Regions from separate parts of the Bradyrhizobium sp. 41S5 genome, predicted to be linked through region 1. Evidence: predicted binding sites of a transcription regulator. Region 1 holds the regulator's gene; each other region holds the start of a gene.
The links. Region 1 encodes PhoB, which activates phosphate uptake and scavenging genes when phosphate is short. Its sites were predicted from a motif close to TGTCATNNANCTGTCAT; they were not measured.

Region 1 (4,207 bases):
GCCCTCGCCGCGCTCGAAGCCGAGATCGACCCGGGCGAAGACGGGGAGCAGATGCGACGAGGCGTTGGTCATGGCGTTCACTGCCGGTTTGAAACCGTCAATCGCCGCGCGCCTTGACGCCTACGCAGCAACCGCCAGCTTCGGAAAACAAAACGGCCGCCTTTGCGGGCGGCACGTGCGGGACATTCTATGCGGCGGCCGGTAAGTGTCAATCGCCAGGAGCCGGCCTTTGCTGGCCTTCCTGCAATGCGAAACCAGCGCAATCCGGAGCGGTGGAAAAGCCTCACAGCAATGCTTAACTTTGCGGGAACATGTGGACGCACGGCCGCGGACTCTTGCGCCAGAGTCACGCCATATTGTAGCGTTTGGCCTGTCGGGTACGACATCTCGTGCGGCAGTACTGGACCCTCTAAGTAGCCTTCGTGTCACGCGTAAACGTTCGGGCGCAACACCGTGCCCGGCGAGGGCTAAGGGATTCTGGCCGCAGGGATATTTGTCCAGATTGGCTCGCAGCGCCGCTCCGATGAGTGGCCGGCGCCATGCGAAAGGAAGAATGCGATGACTGTATTGACCTGGTCCGACGATCGCGTCGAGCAGCTGAAGAAGCTCTGGGAATCCGGCCTCTCGGCCAGCCAGATCGCGGCGGAACTTGGCAATGTGACGCGAAACGCCGTGATCGGCAAAGTACATCGGCTCGGCCTCTCCGGCCGCGCCAAGGCCCCCTCCACGGCTGCGCCGCGGCAGCGCAAGGCCCGTCCCGCCCAGCACATGATGCGGGTGGCGCGCCCGGTGTCGCGCGGCAACACCGCGCTGGCGCACGCCTTCGAGGTCGAGATGGAGCCCGATCCGATCTCCTTCGACAACGTGGTGCCGATGAGCCAGCGGCTGTCGCTGCTCGAGCTCAACGAGGCCACCTGCCACTGGCCGGTCGGCGATCCCTCAAGCCCGGAATTCTTCTTCTGCGGCGGCAAGGCGCTCGCCGGCCTGCCCTATTGCGCGCATCACTCGCGCGTCGCCTACCAGCCCGCCGCCGATCGCCGCCGGCCGTCGGCCAAGCCACAGATCAAGTAAGCACTCGGGAAACTGCCTGGACTGCAAAAACAAATCCCCGCGAAAGCGGGGATTTGTTTGTGTGATCGTAGCGCGGAACTATCCACCAGCGTCGTCCCGGCGAAAGCCGGGACCCGTAACCCCGAATGCGTATTGTTAGAAAGCCGTCTGGCCGCGTGCCCATTGCGGCGGCCGCGGCGTATGGGTCCCGGCTTTCGCCGGGACGACGCCGTGTTGCGGCTTGAGGTTGCCATGCAGGCCTTACGGCTGCGGCTCGGCCTTCGCGAAGCGGTCGTCGAGCGCATAGCCGGCGCCGCGCACGGTGCGGATCGGATCCTGCTCGCGGCCCGGATTGAGCAGCTTGCGCAGGCGGCCGATGTGCACGTCGACGGTACGCTCATCGATATAGATGTCGCGGCCCCAGACGCTGTCGAGCAGCTGCTCGCGGCTGAACACGCGGCCGGGATGCTCGAGGAAGAATTCGAGCAGCCGATACTCGGTCGGACCGAGATCGATCGGACGTCCCGAGCGCGCCACGCGGCGCTTCTCGCGGTCGAGCTCGATGTCGCCATAGGTCAGCACGGTCGCAAGCCGCTCCGGGCTCGCGCGGCGCAGCAGGCCCTTCACCCGTGCCAGCAATTCCGGCACCGAGAACGGCTTGACGATGTAATCGTCGGCGCCGGTGGCAAGCCCGCGCACGCGCTCGCTCTCCTCGCCGCGCGCGGTCAGCATGATGATCGGAAGCTGCTTGGTCTCGGGCCGCGCCCGCAGGCGGCGGCACAGCTCGATGCCGGACAGGCCCGGCAGCATCCAGTCCAGTACCACGAGGTCGGGAACGCGCTCCTTCAGGCGGGTGTCGGCATCGTCGCCGCGCCCGACCGTTTCGACATCGTAGCCTTCCGCATCGAGGTTGTAGCGCAACAGTGTCGTCAGCGCTTCCTCGTCTTCGACTACCAGAATGCGTGCGCTCATCGGTTCAAGTTCTCTCTCTGTGGTGATCCGTTGCCCAGACGCAAACCGAAACGCTTACTTTCCTGAGCATAATCCCCGCGGAAACGACTTGTCGTGAAGACAATCCGGCTCCGCGCTCGCGGATCATGTCCTAGGTACCCGGCACAGTGGTGGCAAAATTGGTCATGTCGCCCTTCGGGCGCTTGTCGGTGATCTGCTGGCCCTCGATCATGTAGAACACGGTCTCGGCGATATTGGTGGCGTGATCCCCGATCCGCTCGATGTTCTTGGCGCAGAACATCAGATGTATGCAGAACGAGATGTTGCGCGGATCCTCCATCATGTAGGTCAGCAGCTCGCGGAACAGCGAGGTGCAGATCGCATCGACCTCCTCGTCGCCCTTCCAGACGTTCATCGCCGCCGGCAGATCGTGCGCGGCATAGGCGTCGAGCACCGACTTGACCTGCGACAGCACGAGGTCGGTCATGTGCTCCAGGCCGCGGATCAGCTTCAGCGGCTGGAAATCGCTTTCCAGCGCCGCGACGCGCTTGCCCATATTCTTGGCGAGGTCGCCGATCCGCTCGAGGTCGGTGGCCACGCGCATCGCGCTGACGATTTCACGCAGGTCGATCGCCATCGGCTGGCGGCGGGCGATCGTCAGCACCGCGCGCTCTTCGATGACGCGCTGCAGATTGTCGATCTCGATGTCGGCGGCGACCACGCGCTTGCCAAGCGCGACGTCGCGACGGATCAGCGCGTCGACCGACTCGGTAATCATCCGCTCGACGAGGCCGCCCATCTCGGCGACCAGGCGGGTCAACTCCTGCAGGTCGCTGTCGAATGCCTTGGCGGTATGTTCAGAAGCCATCGCTTGTCTCCCTCATGATCCCGAGGATCATGATTTGGTGTCCTCAGTTTCGCATGATCCGATCGGAAAACCGGTGCCCACTTTTCCGGATCATGCTCTAGCCGAACCGGCCGGTGATGTAGTCCTGGGTGCGTCGATCGCTCGGCGAGGTGAAGATCTTGTTGGTGTCGTCGAACTCGATCAGCTCACCGAGATACATGAACGCGGTCTTGTCGGAGACGCGCGCCGCCTGCTGCATGTTGTGGGTGACGATCGCGATCGTGTAGTCCTCGGAGAGCTCCTGGATCAGCTCCTCGACCTTGGCGGTCGAGATCGGATCGAGCGCCGAGCACGGCTCGTCGAACAGGATCACCTCGGGCCGCACCGCCACGGTGCGCGCGATGCACAAGCGCTGCTGCTGGCCGCCGGAAAGCGACAGGCCGGAGGCGTTCAGCTTGTCCTTGACCTCGTTCCACAGCGCGCCGCCGCGCAGCGCCTTCTCGACCCGGTCGTCCATCTCGGACTTCGAGATCTTCTCGTAGAGGCGGATGCCGAAGGCGATGTTCTCGTAGATCGTCATCGGGAACGGCGTCGGCTTCTGAAACACCATGCCGACCCGCGCGCGCAGCAGATTGAGGTCGAGCTTGGGATCGAGAATGTTGGTCTGGTCCAGCATCAGCTGACCGGTAGCGCGCTGGCCCGGATAAAGGTCATACATCCGGTTGAAGATCCGCAGCAGGGTCGACTTGCCGCAGCCCGACGGACCGATGAACGCCGTGACGCGGTTGGTGCCCAGCGTCAGGTTGATGTTCTTCAGCGCGTGGTGCTCGCCGTAATAGAAATTGAGGTTGCGCACCGTGACTTTCGGCGGCGCTTCCGGCAGCGGCGTATGCGGTGCAACGTGGCTCGGGTTACTGGTTGAAACGGAGAGCTCGGTCATTTTGCGGCCCTTTCGGCACCAAGGATACGCGCGCCGATATTCAGCGCGAGCACGGTGAATGTGATCAGCAGTGCGCCGCTCCACGCCAGCTCTTTCCAGTAGGCGTAGGGGCTCTGCACGAAGTTGTTGATGGTGACTGGCAGGTTGGCCATCGTCTTGGTCAAGTCCCAACTGAAAAACTGGTTCGACAGCGCGGTGAACAGCAGCGGCGCGGTCTCGCCGGCGACGCGGGCGGTCGCCAGCAGCACGCCGGTGATCAAGCCGCTACGCGCAGCACGATAAGCGATCCGCTTGATCACCAGCGAGCGCGGCAGGCCGAGCGCGGAGGCCGCCTCGCGCAGCGGATTGGGCACCAGCAGCAGCATGTCCTCGGTGGTGCGCAGCACGACCGGGATCACGATCACGGCGAGCGCGAGACT
Region 2 (4,207 bases), 2.5 Mb from region 1:
TCGGGCTCCGGCGTGCCGGAATCGTCGACGCTCTCCTCGATGCCGTGGCGGATGTGATGGCGGTAGATCGACAGCATCGCATCGACGTCGCTGTCGCGCGAGGGACGGACGGTGATCTTTTGATCATTCTCCATTGTGTTGCGTCCGCTGGCCTATTCGGACACGACATAGGTGTAGAAGCGGACGCGGCCCGCGTCGTCGATCTCCTTGTAGATGCCCTGGACCTCGACCTCGAAGCCCGGGAATGCATTGAAACTCGCCTCGAACATCTTGAGGTAGTCGATCATCGGCTTGCTGCGTTCCGACAGCCGCTCGCCGGGCACGATGGTGGCGATGCCGGGCGGGTAGACCACGAACGGCGTCGCGGCGATGCGACCGAAGATCTGGTCGATCGGCAGATAGTCGACGTCGTTGCGGATCAGATATTGCGCCGCCTGGCGCGGCGACATCGCGATCTCGGGGAGATGTTCGGGCAGGAACTGCTTGGCCTGCAGCGTGCTGACACCGCCGTCGCGGAAGAAGCGGTGCATGTCGCCGCAGAGGTCGCGCAGCCGCACGCCGGCGTAGCGTTGCGGGCGGCGGCGGAAGAATTCGGGGATGACGTCCTCGACCAGCGCGTTGTCGTCGTGCAGCTTCTTGAAGGCGACGAGCCCGGAGATCAGCGTGCCGGCCTTGCTGGCCTCGACGCCGGGCGTCAGCAGGAAGAGCAGGGAGTTGAGGTCGTTCTTCTCGGCGACGATCTGGTTCTCGCGCAGATATTGCGCCACGACCGGGGCGGGGATGCCGTGGTCGGCATAGGCGCCGGTGGCATGATCGAAGCCCGGCGTCAGCAAGGTGAGCTTGTTCGGGTCGGTCATGGCAAAGCCCGCGGTCAGCTCCGGGAAGCCGTGCCAGGTTTCGCCCGGGCTGAGCTGCCAGTAGGACGGATTGGTCGCGAGCTGATCGGTCGAGATCGTCTCCCAGGCGACATTGTGCACGCCGTTCTTGCGCGCGACGTCGGGGATCATCACGCGGTCCGGCACGAACGACTCGAAGAACCAGCGTCGCTCGGCGCGCGTCTCCTTCTCCTCGAACTCGCGCTTCACCGCGCGGATCTTCTTGCGCAGCTCGATGCCGAGCCGGATCGTGTCGTCCCATAGCACTTCGCCGGAGCGGCCCTTCATCATCTGCGCGCCGACGTCGAGCGAGGCGAAGATCGGATAGAACGGCGAGGTCGAGGCGTGCTGCATGAAGCTTTCGTTGAAGCGGCGGTGCTCGACCCGGCGCTTCTGGCCCTTGATGTGGCGGTCGCGGATGTGGATCTGCGAGGCCTGCGAGAAGCTCGCGAGCTGCTTGTGGGTCGATTGGGTGGCGATGATGCCAGGCGCCTCGGGGCTGAGGTTGGAAAGCCCCATCGCGAAGCGGCCGGAATAGATCGGGTGGAACTTCATGAAGCCGGCCCAGGCCTCGTCGAACAGGATGTAGTCGCAGAGATGGCCGATCCGCTTGAGGATCATCTCGGCGGAGTGGATGGTGCCGTCATAGGTGCACTGCTCGACCACGGCGACGCGGAACGGACGCTCCTTCTTCCAGGCGCTCTCGTCCTTGACCAGCGGGTGCTTGCGGATCTGGTCGCGCAAGCTCCCCTCGTCGAGCAGGTCCCAGCGCATCGGGCCGATCAGGCCCCAGGCGTTGCGCACCGTCGGCACATAAACCGGGATGCCGCCGCCGATCAGGAGCGCGCCGTGATGCGCGGCCTTATGGTTGTTGCGGTCGAACAGCACGAGATCGCCGTCGGTGACCAGCGAGCCGAGCGCGACCTTGTTGGAGGTCGAGGTGCCGTTGAGCACGAAATAGGTCTTCTCGGCGCCGAAGATCTTGGCGGCTTCCTTTTGCGCCCGCAGCGCCGGCCCCTCATGGGTGAGAAGGTCGCCGAGATCGAGCACGGAATTGTCGAGGTCGTCGCGGAACACCGCCTCGCCGAGATGCTCGACGAACACCCGGCCGATCGGGCTGCGGCTGTAGAACACGCCGCCATTGTGGCCCGGGCAGGTCCAGAGCTGGTTGCCTTCCTCGGCGTAGTCGACCAGCGCCCCGAAGAACGGGGTCTTCAGGTTCTCGGCATATTGCTTGAGCCTCGAAATCAGGTTCTTGGCGATAAAGGGCGGGGTTTCCTCGGACAGGAACACGTAGCCGTCGATGAAATCGAGCACCTCGACCGGCAGGTCCTCGAACCGCTTGCGACGGATCAGCAGGAGGATCGGGAAGTCGAGGCCGCGCCGGCGCATCAGGTTGATCAGCGCCGCGGTCTTGCCCTCGAGACCCTTCTTGCCCCAGTCGACCACCATGCAGCCGATCGCCGCATCGGTCTGCACCGCGATCTCGGCATCTTCCAGCTTGCGGGCGCGGACCACCTCGAAGCCGGAGCGCTCGATCTCGGCGATGATCTGGTTGAAGCGGATGCCTTCGAGGTCGTCGGCCTCGAAAACCGGCGCCGCGAACAGGAAGTTGAAGCGTTTGAAATAGTCCATGCATGTCCCCGAAACTGGTCCGCTGAACCTGTCTGCACAATTCATGACAAAGAGATGACAATCCCGCTGCGACGCCAGGTGCCATGGCCAAATCCGCGTCGCTGCGCTGAACTCCCGATATTGCCAGCTTTCGCAAAAGGAAGGCGCTATGCCCCAGCCTGCCAACCCCGCTGTTGCCGACCATTTGGCCGCGCTCGAGCGCGTTGCCCCGCTGATTGCCGAGCAACGGGCGGATTTCGACCGCGAGCGCCGGCTTCCCGACGCCGTGGTCCGCGCCCTGGCCGAGGCCGGAATGTTTCGGCTGTACCTGCCTAAGGCGCTGGGCGGGCCGGAATTCTCGCCGCTCGACTTCATGACGATCGTAGAGGCGGCCGCCGCGCTCGACGGTTCGGTCGGCTGGCTAGTCGGCAATGGCGGCGGCATGAGCCGGGCCGGCGGCTATCTGCCGGAGGAGGTGGTGCGGGGCTGGTTCGCCGATCCGCACGCCTTCATCGCGAGCGCCACCGGGGCGATCGGGACGGCGGTCGAGGTCGAGGGCGGGTATCGCGTCAGCGGACGCTGGCCGTTCGGCAGCGGCGCGCCCCACGCCACCAGGTTCATGGGACTCGCCAGCGTGAAGGGGCCCGACGGCAAGGATGGCCCGCCGATGTGCTGCTACGTCGATCGCGCCGACGTCCGCCTCCACGACACCTGGTTCGTGTCCGGACTGCGCGCCACCGGAAGCTGCGACTTCGAGATGCAGGACTGCTTCGTGCCTGACAGCCACACCCATCCGCTGGTCGACTTCAAGCCGACCCAGCCGGGCATCCCGTACCGGCTGCCGGGTCTGGCGGCGTTTTCGTGGACGGTCTCGGTCGTGCCGCTCGGGATCGCGCGCGGCGCGCTCGACGCCTTGATCGCGCTCGCGGGCAAGAAGCCGCGGCTGGGTGGCGTCGGCCAGCTGCGCGACGGCGAGCTGGTTCAGGCGATGGTCGGCCGAGCCGAAACGGCGCTGCGGTCGGCGCGGGCGCTGCTGGTCGAGGACATGACGGAGCTGGTGGCAGCGAGCGAGGCCGGAGGCGAGCGCCTGATCGAAGCAAGGCTGCTGCACCGGATCGCGTGCGCCAATGCCGGCGAAAGCGCCGCGCGAATCGTCGAGATGATCGCGGCGGCCGCCGGCACGGCCGCGATCTTCGAGACCGGCACGCTGGAACGTTCGATCCGCGACGTCCAGGCGGCGATCAAGCATGTCGCGATGACGCCGAACAGCTATACGCTGACCGGGCGCATGAAGCTCGGCCTGCCGCTCGGCACGACGCGGTTTTGAGCAAGGCCGCCGGCGGTGCAGGTTTCTGAGCGGTCAGGAGGCGACCGGCACCAGGCCGTAGCGCAGCATTGTCTCTTTCATCCTGGCTGGATCGGGGGCACCCCCCGCCATCAGTGCCGCCATGTCCTTGAAATATTGTGGCCCGAGCGCGCCGGGGCTGAGGAGGCAGAGGCAGGTCGCCGGACCGTTCGAACGGTTGGTGAAGCCGTGCACGACACCGCGCTTGATGAACACCGACTCGCCGGGCCCGATGTCGATCTCCTTGCCGTCGACCCGCCAGGTCGAGACGCCCGAAAGCCCGTAGATCGTCTCGTCCCAGCTCTCGTGATAGTGCGGAATCGGCATCCGGGAATTCGGTTGCAGCGTCATCTCGAACAGATCGACGCTGCCG
Region 3 (4,207 bases), 2.5 Mb from region 1:
CGCCCTGATGGCGGTTTTGACGACCGCGATAGATGTGTTGGCGGCATGCCGCCCGCCCTCCGGAACCAGCGTACTCCGACCACCGGCGACACCCCGGCGTCAATCGCAGCATCCTCGCTCGATCGCCCCGCTGCAATCGCGATCCAGAACGGCCTACGCTTCTCTCGCAGGACCTCGCGAGGCCGATATGGCGACCTCTGGATCGTTCGCTCACCTCGATCCGAATGCCCACTCCACCTCTTCATCGCAGCCTCCTTTTGATGGAGTGTTGCGACGACCGGTTGAAACCGCCCTGGATCGCCCGGTCAAGCCGGGCGATCACGCTGTTGTTAACGGTAAGCGCAACCTATCACTTCGCCTTCAGGAAGTCGCCGACTTCGAGCAGCACGAACTCGTCGTCATCGGCCTTGTTCGGATCGCGGCTCGAGGAGAACGGCAGATTGTTGTCGTTGCCGACGATGATGTGGGTCTCGTCGACGCGGTCGACATTCTCGATGGTGAAGAACGGAAAGGTGTAGACGCCGTCGTTGAGCGGCTTGCGGGCCTTGTGGTTCGGATCGCGGATCTTCATTAGGTCGATATAGGCGATCTTGCGCACCGGCTTGCCGACATTGGCGTCCGACAACTCGATCTTGTAGACGCGCTTGAACCTGGCGAGGTCAGGAAAGCAGTTCTCGCCGCGCTGGCCTTGCGGGCAGGCCTTGTCGGCGGTGCCTTCGCCATTGTCGCGCTCGATCACAAGGCCCTGGGTCGGATCGATCATGTTGAAGTCGCCGATCGCGTTGCCGTTCTGCTCGAACACATATTGCCAATAGCGACCGGTGAACTTCTCCGCCGCGACGTCGAATTCGAGGATACGGGAGGCTTCCTTGCCGTCGACCTTCTCCCGGTCCTTCTTGTCGGCATCCCACAGCGGCCCTTCGAGCAGGCCGTAGAGGAACTTGCCGTCCTTGGAGGAGGCAAAGCCCTCATAGCCCTTGGAGCGTCGCAGGTTGACGTTGATGTAGCTTGCGCCGGGCGCGCCGGGCGACTGCACGGCCCAGTGATCCGGCGAGCGCACCGGCTTGCCGTCGGCGACTGTCTCGAACACCGCGAGGATCTTGCCGGTCTTGTCGGCCTTGAGGATGTAGGGCCCGATCTCGTCGCCGATCCAGAAGGTGTCGTTGATGATCTGAAAGCCCTCGGTGTCGAAGTCGGCGCCGGTGAGGTAGCGCTTCGCGGTGTCCTCATGCACGATGCGGAACGGCACCTTTTTGTCGGGATCGTGCAGGAACACGGTCTCCTGACGCTCGATCTTGCCGTTCGCCCAGTCCATCTTGTAGCGGTTCAGGTACAGCATCGAGTCCGCCGAGTTGTAGCGCGCGCCCATGCCGTTGTCCGTGATCACCCAGAACGAGCCGTCGGCCATCGTCTTGATGCCGGAATGGCCTTGCAGAGGCTGGCCCTTGAATGGCAGCGACACGCCGGTCGGCCGCTCGTAGGACTTGCCCATCGCGGTGCCGATGGCATCGACGCGCTTGCCGGTGGTGTATTTGCCCGATGTCTTCAAATCGTTCGGGGCATCCGCGGGGGCGTCGATGAAGCTCTCCGCCGGCATCACGGCGTGTCCTGCCAGCGTCGCCGGGAATTCGCCCTCGCTCTGCGCGAACGCCGATGTGGCGAGCAGGATCGAGGCGACGGAACAGAGCAGTGACAGGCGCATGGTTGATCTCCCAAAGGACAAACGATGCGGTGTTCTCCGAGCCGCCTGTTACAGCCGGCTGACAGTTTTGTGAACCGCGGATGTTGCGACGGGATAAGCCTTGCGGCGTTACGTCGCCTTGCCCGCCGGCTGCATCGTCTGCGGCAGCAGGAAGGGCACGCCGCTCGCGGTATAGTCGATCGGGGCGTCGATCTCGAAGATCTGCCTCAGCGTGTCCGCTTGCATCGCGGCGGCACGGTCGCCGTCGACAGCAAGCCGGCCGCGATGCAGAAGCAGGATGCGGTCGGCGAACCGCATCGCGAGATTGAGGTCGTGCAGGATCGCGATCACGGCGGTGCCGCGCGCGGCGCGCCGCCTTGCCGTTTCGACCAGGTCGATCTGATGCCGTAAATCGAGGCTCGAGGTCGGCTCGTCGAGCAGCAACAGTCCCGGCCCGTGCAGCGCCTCGCCGCAGGCGAGCTGCACCAGCACGCGAGCGAAATGCGCGCGCTGCTGCTCGCCGCCGGACAGCGTCGGCAATTGCCTGAAACGGAAATGCGCCAGCCCGACCTCGTCCAGCGCCGCGGCGACCAGCGCGCGCGTCACCGCGCGCGGACTCTCGCCGGCGCCCATGCTGACGATTTCCTCGACCGTGAACGGGAAGGTGACGTTAACATGCTGCGACAGCATCGCGCGGCGCTGCGCCAGCTCGCGCGGACCATAGGCGTTGAGGTCGCGCTGCCTGAGCCGGATCGTTCCGCGCGACGGACGGAGATCGCCCGACAGCATCCGCAGCAGGGTCGATTTGCCGGCGCCGTTGGGACCCACGATCGCGACCATCTCGCCGGCGGCGATCTGCAGCGAGACCGCATCGACCAGCGCTGCGCCGCCGACCTTCATCGATACCGACTGCGCCTCCAGCAGCGCGCTCATAGCGACACCAGGGAGCGCTGGCGCAGCAGCATGGCAAGGAAGAACGGCGCGCCGATCGCCGCGGTCAAGATGCCGATCGGCATCTCAGCGGGGGCCACGATGGTGCGCGCCACCGTGTCGGCGCCGACCAGCAGGATCGCACCGAGCAATGTGGAGGCCGGCAGCAGCAGGCGATGCCCGGGTCCAATCACCAGCCGCAGCAGATGCGGCACCACGATGCCGACGAAGCCGACCACGCCGCAGACCGAGACCGCGACCCCGGTCATCGCCGACACCAGCACGATCGAGATCCGCTTCAGCCGCTCGACGTCGACGCCGCTGTGGAATGCCTCGGCCTCGCCAAGCACCAGCACGTCGAGTCCGCGCGCGATCGAGAGGCAGGCGATCAGCGCCGCGGCCAGTATCGGGGCAAGCGCCGTGAGCTTGCTCCAGGTCGCGCCGCTCAGCGAACCCAGCATCCAGAAGGTGATGTCGCGCAGTTGGCGGTCGTCGGCAACGAAGACCAGGAGCCCGATGCCGGCATTGGCGATCGCGGCAATCGCAAGCCCGGCCAGCAGGAAGATCGCAATCGACGTCCGGCCGCCGCGGCTGGCAATGCCATACAGCACGATGGTCGTGATCAGCGACCCGGCGAAGGCCGCGATCGGCAGCAGCTGATGCTGCAGGAAGCGCAGGCTCTCGCCGAGATGGCTGTCGGTGAACACGATCGCCACTGCGGCGGCAAACGCGCCGCCGGAGGAGACGCCGACCAGCGCCGGATCGGCGAGGGGGTTGCGGAACAGGCCCTGCATGATTGTGCCTGATACGGCAAGGAGTCCGCCGACCATCGCGGCCGCGGCGATCCGCGGGATCCGGATCGACCACACCACGAGCTGGTCGCGCGCCAGCAGCGGGTTGGCCGCGCCGTCGGCCCATAGTCCGAGCGCGGCGGGAAGCCGTGCCATGGGGATACCCGCGGCGCCGACCGTCAGGGCGACCAGCGCGATTGCTGCGAGCGCCGCAAGCAGGCAGAGCAGGGTGAGTGTCGCCGCCGGCCGCAGCGACACGCCGGCGCGCCGTCGTTTCGCACGCGCGGGACGTTCGGCCAGCACGCTCATTGCCGGCAGTTCGCGGTCAGCGCTGCCGGCTTGAAGTTGGCGGCCTCCGGCGCCAGCGCCGGATAGAGCTTGACCGAGAGGTCGCGCGCCGCGGCCGCGGTGCGCAGTCCGAAGCTGAGCAGATAAAGCCCCTCCATCGAGATGAAGGCCTTGTTGGCCGCGACCGGTGTCAGTGCGAAGGCCGGATGCGCGAACACGGCATCCGACGTCAGCGAGTCCTTGCCGCGATCGATCGACAGCACGACGTCCGGTTTCGCCGCCACGATGGCTTCGTCGTTGACCGGCTTGTAGCCGTCGTAACCGTCGATCGCGTTGATGCCGCCGGCGAGCTGGATGATCTCGTCCGCGGCGGTCTTTTGGCCCGCGGCCAACGCCCGGCCGCTCAAGAGCGACATCACGAACATCACGCGCACCGGCTTTGTCACTTTGGCGCGCAGTGTGCGCAGTTGTGTGAGGTCGCTCTCCACCGCCGTGGCCAGGCAGGCGGCGCGCGGGT
Region 4 (4,207 bases), 2.1 Mb from region 1:
CCTATTTCCTCGAGAGCGGACAGACGCCGGACGGCGACAGTGCCGGCGGATCGATGGTGCGCGTGATCCGCAACACCTCGCAACTCTCGCCGACCGATCGCGACGCGATCGCCGAATACATCAAGTCGCTGCCGCCGGTCGAGGGACCGCCGAAGCCGGTCAAGAAGGAGAAGGAGTCCTAGCGGGCGCGTCCTACTTCGCGCCGAACGCCTTGAAGGTGATGATGGTGAGGGTGTCCTGGATGCCCGGGATCACCTGAACCTTCTCGTTGATGAAATGGCCGATGTCGGTGTCGTGGTCGACGTAGAACTTGACCAGGAGGTCGTAATTGCCCGCGGTGGAGTAGATCTCGGACGCAATCTCGGCCTCCGCCAGCGCGTTGGCGACGGTGTAGGACTGGCCGAGCTTGCATTTGATCTGGACGAAGAAAGGAACCATCAAAGTCGCCTCCGGGGATTTCCGCGACTATAGGCCAAAAACGGGCGGCCAAGGCAAGGGGGCAAGGCAAGGGGGCAACAAGGCCAACTCGCGGTAGAGTCAGGCGAACTTGCTGCCGATGGGCGGCCGGGCTAGGACAGGCCATGATCTCGTTCGTCATGGTCTCATTCGTCTCGACCGCCGGTCCCGCAACATGACGCCGGTCGCGCTCACCATTGCCGGCTCGGATTCCTCTGGCGGGGCGGGCATCCAGGCCGATCTCAAGAGCTTTGCCGCGCTCGGGGTCTATGGTGCCTCGGCCATAACGGCGCTGACGGCGCAGAACACCACCGGCGTCAGCGGCATCCACCCGGTGCCCGCTTCGTTCGTCACGGCCCAGATCGATGCGGTGTTTTCCGACCTCGACGTCGGCGCGGTGAAGATCGGCATGGTGGCGCAGGCCGAGACGATCGTGGCGATTGCCGACGGGCTGCAGCGCTGGGCGCCGCGCCATGTCGTGCTCGATCCGGTGATGGTCGCAACCTCGGGCGATCGGCTGCTGGCTGCCGAGGCGGTCGATGCGCTGAAGACCATGCTGTTTCCACTGGCCTCGCTGATCACGCCGAACCTGCCGGAAGCGGCGGCGCTGCTGAACGAGCCGGTCGCATCGAGTGAGTCCGACGTCGCGCGACAGGGCCGGCAATTGCTGGCGATGGGATGTCGCGCGGTGCTGGTCAAGGGCGGCCACGGGCACGGCGCCGAGAGCATCGACTATCTGATCGATGGCGCGCGCAGCATCGCGCTCGCAGCGCCACGCATTGCGACATCGAACACGCACGGCACCGGCTGCTCGCTGTCGTCGGCGATCGCCGCCGGGCTCGCGAAAGGCGAGGCGCTGGAGACCGCCGTGCGCAACGCCAAGGCGTGGATCACCGATGCGATCGCGCAGGCGGATCGCTTCGCCGTCGGCCATGGCCACGGACCGGTGCATCACTTCCACAAGTATTATTGAAAGCTCGGAGGCTTCATCCGGGCTCCGCATTCGTTGCTCAAATGCGCGTTGTTCCGCCGCGATATGCAGGCAACTCCTGTTCCGCACAGCCGCGTCCATCCATGTCGCCAGATTGTCGCACGCCGCTGTTATCCGCACTGGAGGGCGTGCTGCTGATTCTCGTTAACTGTTAGTGAGGCCTTGGGTCGCGGGGATCGTCATCGCCTTGTCACAGGAATCTGTTAGGTGCACAGGCATGGGAAGTGACTCCTTGAGTGAAGAAAGCCCAGAGCGGCGCTTTCGCACTTTGTTTATCTCCGATGTTCATCTCGGAGCCCGCGGTTCGCAAGCCGACCGCCTGCTGGACTTCCTCCGCTCCCACGATGCCGACACGATCTATCTCGTTGGTGATATCGTCGACGGCTGGGCGCTGAAGTCGAACTGGTACTGGCCGCAGACCCACAATGATTTCGTGCAGAAGATGCTGCGCAAGGCGCGCAAGGGCGCCAAGGTGATCTACGTCCCGGGCAACCACGACGAGTTCCTGCGCAAATATTACGGCACGCATTTCGGCGGCATCGACGTGGTGGAGAACACCGTTCACACCGGCGCCGACGGCAAGCGCTACCTCGTGATCCACGGCGACATCTTCGATCTCGTGGTGCAGAACGCGCGCTGGCTCGCCCATCTCGGCGACAAGGCCTACGACTTCGCGATCCAGATGAATCGGTTCGTCAATTTCTTCCGCAAGATGTTCGGTGTGCCGTACTGGTCGCTGTCGCAATGGGCCAAGCTGAAGGTCAAGAAGGCGGTGAACTATATCGGCGCGTTCGAGGCGACGCTGGCCGGCGAGGCGCGGCGTCACGGCTGCGACGGCGTGATCTGCGGCCATATCCATTACGCGACGATTCATGACGAGCACGGCATCCGCTACATGAATTGCGGCGACTGGGTCGAGAGCTGCACGGCGCTCGCCGAGCATGAGGACGGCCATTTCGAGATCATCACCTGGACCGACCCGGTGCGCCGGATCGCGCCGGTTCCGCGAGTGACGGCACGCGCTGCATGACGCATATCCTGGTCGCGACCGATGCGTGGCATCCCCAGGTCAACGGGGTTGTCCGCACGCTGACCATGATGGCACAGGCGGCCAAATCGCTCGGCGTCGAGGTGAGCTTCCTGACGCCGGACGAGTTCCGCACCTTCGCGATGCCGAGCTATCGCGATCTCCGGCTGGCGCTGCCGTACCAGGCCAAGGTCGCTAGCCTGATCGAGGCGGCCAAGCCCGACAGCATCCATATCGCGACCGAAGGCCCGATCGGGCTCTCGGTCCGCCGCTATTGCCGTAGGCGCGGCCTGCCGTTCACGACGAGCTTCCACACCCGCTTCCCCGAATACGTCTCGGCACGGACGCCTGTCCCGGAAGCCTGGGTGTGGCGGGCACTGCGCTGGTTCCACAGGCCGAGCCGGGCGGTGATGGCCGCGACCCCGGCGCTGGCCGCCGAACTGCGCCAGCGCGGCTTCCGCAACGTGGTGCTGTGGTCGCGCGGCGTCGACACCGCGCTGTTCCACCCGCGCGATGTCGATCTCTGCCTGCCGCAGCCGGTCTATCTCAGCGTCGGCCGGGTGGCGGTGGAGAAGAACCTCGAAGCATTCCTTGATCTCGATCTGCCCGGCACCAAGGTGGTGGTCGGCGACGGCCCGGCGCGGGCGGCGCTGGAGCGGAAATATCCGGAAGCCCTCTTCCTCGGCGCCCGCCATGGGGAAGAATTGGCCGAAATCTACGCCGCGGCCGATGTGTTCGTTTTCCCCAGCCGCACCGATACGTTCGGTTTGGTGCTGCTTGAAGCGCTGGCCAGCGGCTTGCCGGTTGCCGCTTTTCCGGTCACCGGTCCCCGCGACGTGATCGGCGCGGCGCCGGTCGGCGTGCTCGACGAGGATCTGCGCCACGCCTGCCTGGAGGCGCTCAGCATCCCGCGGCAGGCCTGCGTCGATTTTGCCGCGCTCCACACCTGGCAGGCGTCGGCCCGGGTGTTCATCGACCGCTGCATGAACGTCCGCCCCGTCGCGCCCGACGGCGAGGGGGAGGCATTCGAATTCGGCGCCGAAGAGCACCATTTCGCGGCCTTGCCGGCGCCTCAGCCAAACTCACGCTAAAGCGTCTTGCCGGGTTGCCCGCCGCCGCGATACAAATCGTGGATGACGGACATCACTCTCAATCCACCCGTCGCTGCTGCGGACATCGATGCCGCCGCAAGGGTGGTCGCGCCGTTCGCGGTGCGCACGCCGCTCCTGACTTTCCCCGTTCTCAACGAACGCGTCGGCACCCAGGTCTTCCTCAAGCCCGAGATGCTGCAACGGACCGGATCGTTCAAGTTCCGCGGCGCCTTCAACAAGCTCGCCTCGATACCGCAGGACAAGCGGAGCGGGGGCGTCGTCGCGTTCTCCTCGGGCAACCACGCCCAGGGCGTTGCCGCGGCGGCAAAGATCCTCAACATGCAGGCGACCATCGTGATGCCCGCGGACTCGCCGATCACCAAGCGCGAGCGGACCAAGTCCTATGGCGCCGAGGTCGTGCTGTACGATCGCGATCGCGACGACCGCGAGGCGATCGCCAATGGTATCGCCAGCAAGCGCGGCGCGACGTTGGTGCGTCCTTATGACGATCCCTTCGTGATCGCGGGCCAGGGCACCGCCGGCCGCGAGATCGCCGAGGACATGGCAGCGCTCGGGCTTGTGCCCGACATCGTGGTGGCGCCGGCTTCCGGCGGCGGCCTGATCGCGGGCGTTGCTACCGCC

Region 2: a site for PhoB is predicted at 2,554-2,570, ahead of HAP47_RS16540 (Orn/Lys/Arg decarboxylase N-terminal domain-containing protein). Genes of this name have one in related genera too.
Region 3: a site for PhoB is predicted at 1,750-1,766, ahead of HAP47_RS33440 (esterase-like activity of phytase family protein). Genes of this name have one in related genera too.
Region 4: a site for PhoB is predicted at 1,625-1,641, ahead of HAP47_RS14715 (UDP-2,3-diacylglucosamine diphosphatase). Genes of this name have one in related genera too.

What each region holds. Positions count from the first base shown of each region.
Region 1 is NZ_CP083721.1:1,037,302-1,041,508, reverse strand. It holds gene HAP47_RS04940 (aspartate aminotransferase family protein) at 1-72, opposite strand, end outside; gene HAP47_RS04935 (GcrA family cell cycle regulator) at 559-1,071, shown strand; gene phoB (phosphate regulon transcriptional regulator PhoB) at 1,312-2,022, opposite strand; gene phoU (phosphate signaling complex protein PhoU) at 2,153-2,869, opposite strand; gene pstB (phosphate ABC transporter ATP-binding protein PstB) at 2,967-3,788, opposite strand; gene pstA (phosphate ABC transporter permease PstA) at 3,785-4,207, opposite strand, start outside.
Region 2 is NZ_CP083721.1:3,504,110-3,508,316, forward strand. It holds gene HAP47_RS16535 (GNAT family N-acetyltransferase) at 1-134, opposite strand, end outside; gene HAP47_RS16540 (Orn/Lys/Arg decarboxylase N-terminal domain-containing protein) at 153-2,510, opposite strand; gene HAP47_RS16545 (acyl-CoA dehydrogenase family protein) at 2,659-3,816, shown strand; gene HAP47_RS16550 (cupin domain-containing protein) at 3,850-4,207, opposite strand, start outside.
Region 3 is NZ_CP083721.1:6,944,747-6,948,953, reverse strand. It holds partial or broken gene HAP47_RS33445 (IS30 family transposase) at 1-245, opposite strand, end outside; gene HAP47_RS33440 (esterase-like activity of phytase family protein) at 350-1,702, opposite strand; gene HAP47_RS33435 (heme ABC transporter ATP-binding protein) at 1,811-2,614, opposite strand; gene HAP47_RS33430 (FecCD family ABC transporter permease) at 2,611-3,711, opposite strand; gene HAP47_RS33425 (heme/hemin ABC transporter substrate-binding protein) at 3,708-4,207, opposite strand, start outside.
Region 4 is NZ_CP083721.1:3,137,355-3,141,561, forward strand. It holds gene HAP47_RS14700 (c-type cytochrome) at 1-182, shown strand, start outside; gene HAP47_RS14705 (Lrp/AsnC ligand binding domain-containing protein) at 193-438, opposite strand; gene thiD (bifunctional hydroxymethylpyrimidine kinase/phosphomethylpyrimidine kinase) at 632-1,429, shown strand; gene HAP47_RS14715 (UDP-2,3-diacylglucosamine diphosphatase) at 1,665-2,477, shown strand; gene HAP47_RS14720 (glycosyltransferase family 4 protein) at 2,474-3,565, shown strand; gene HAP47_RS14725 (threonine/serine dehydratase) at 3,608-4,207, shown strand, end outside.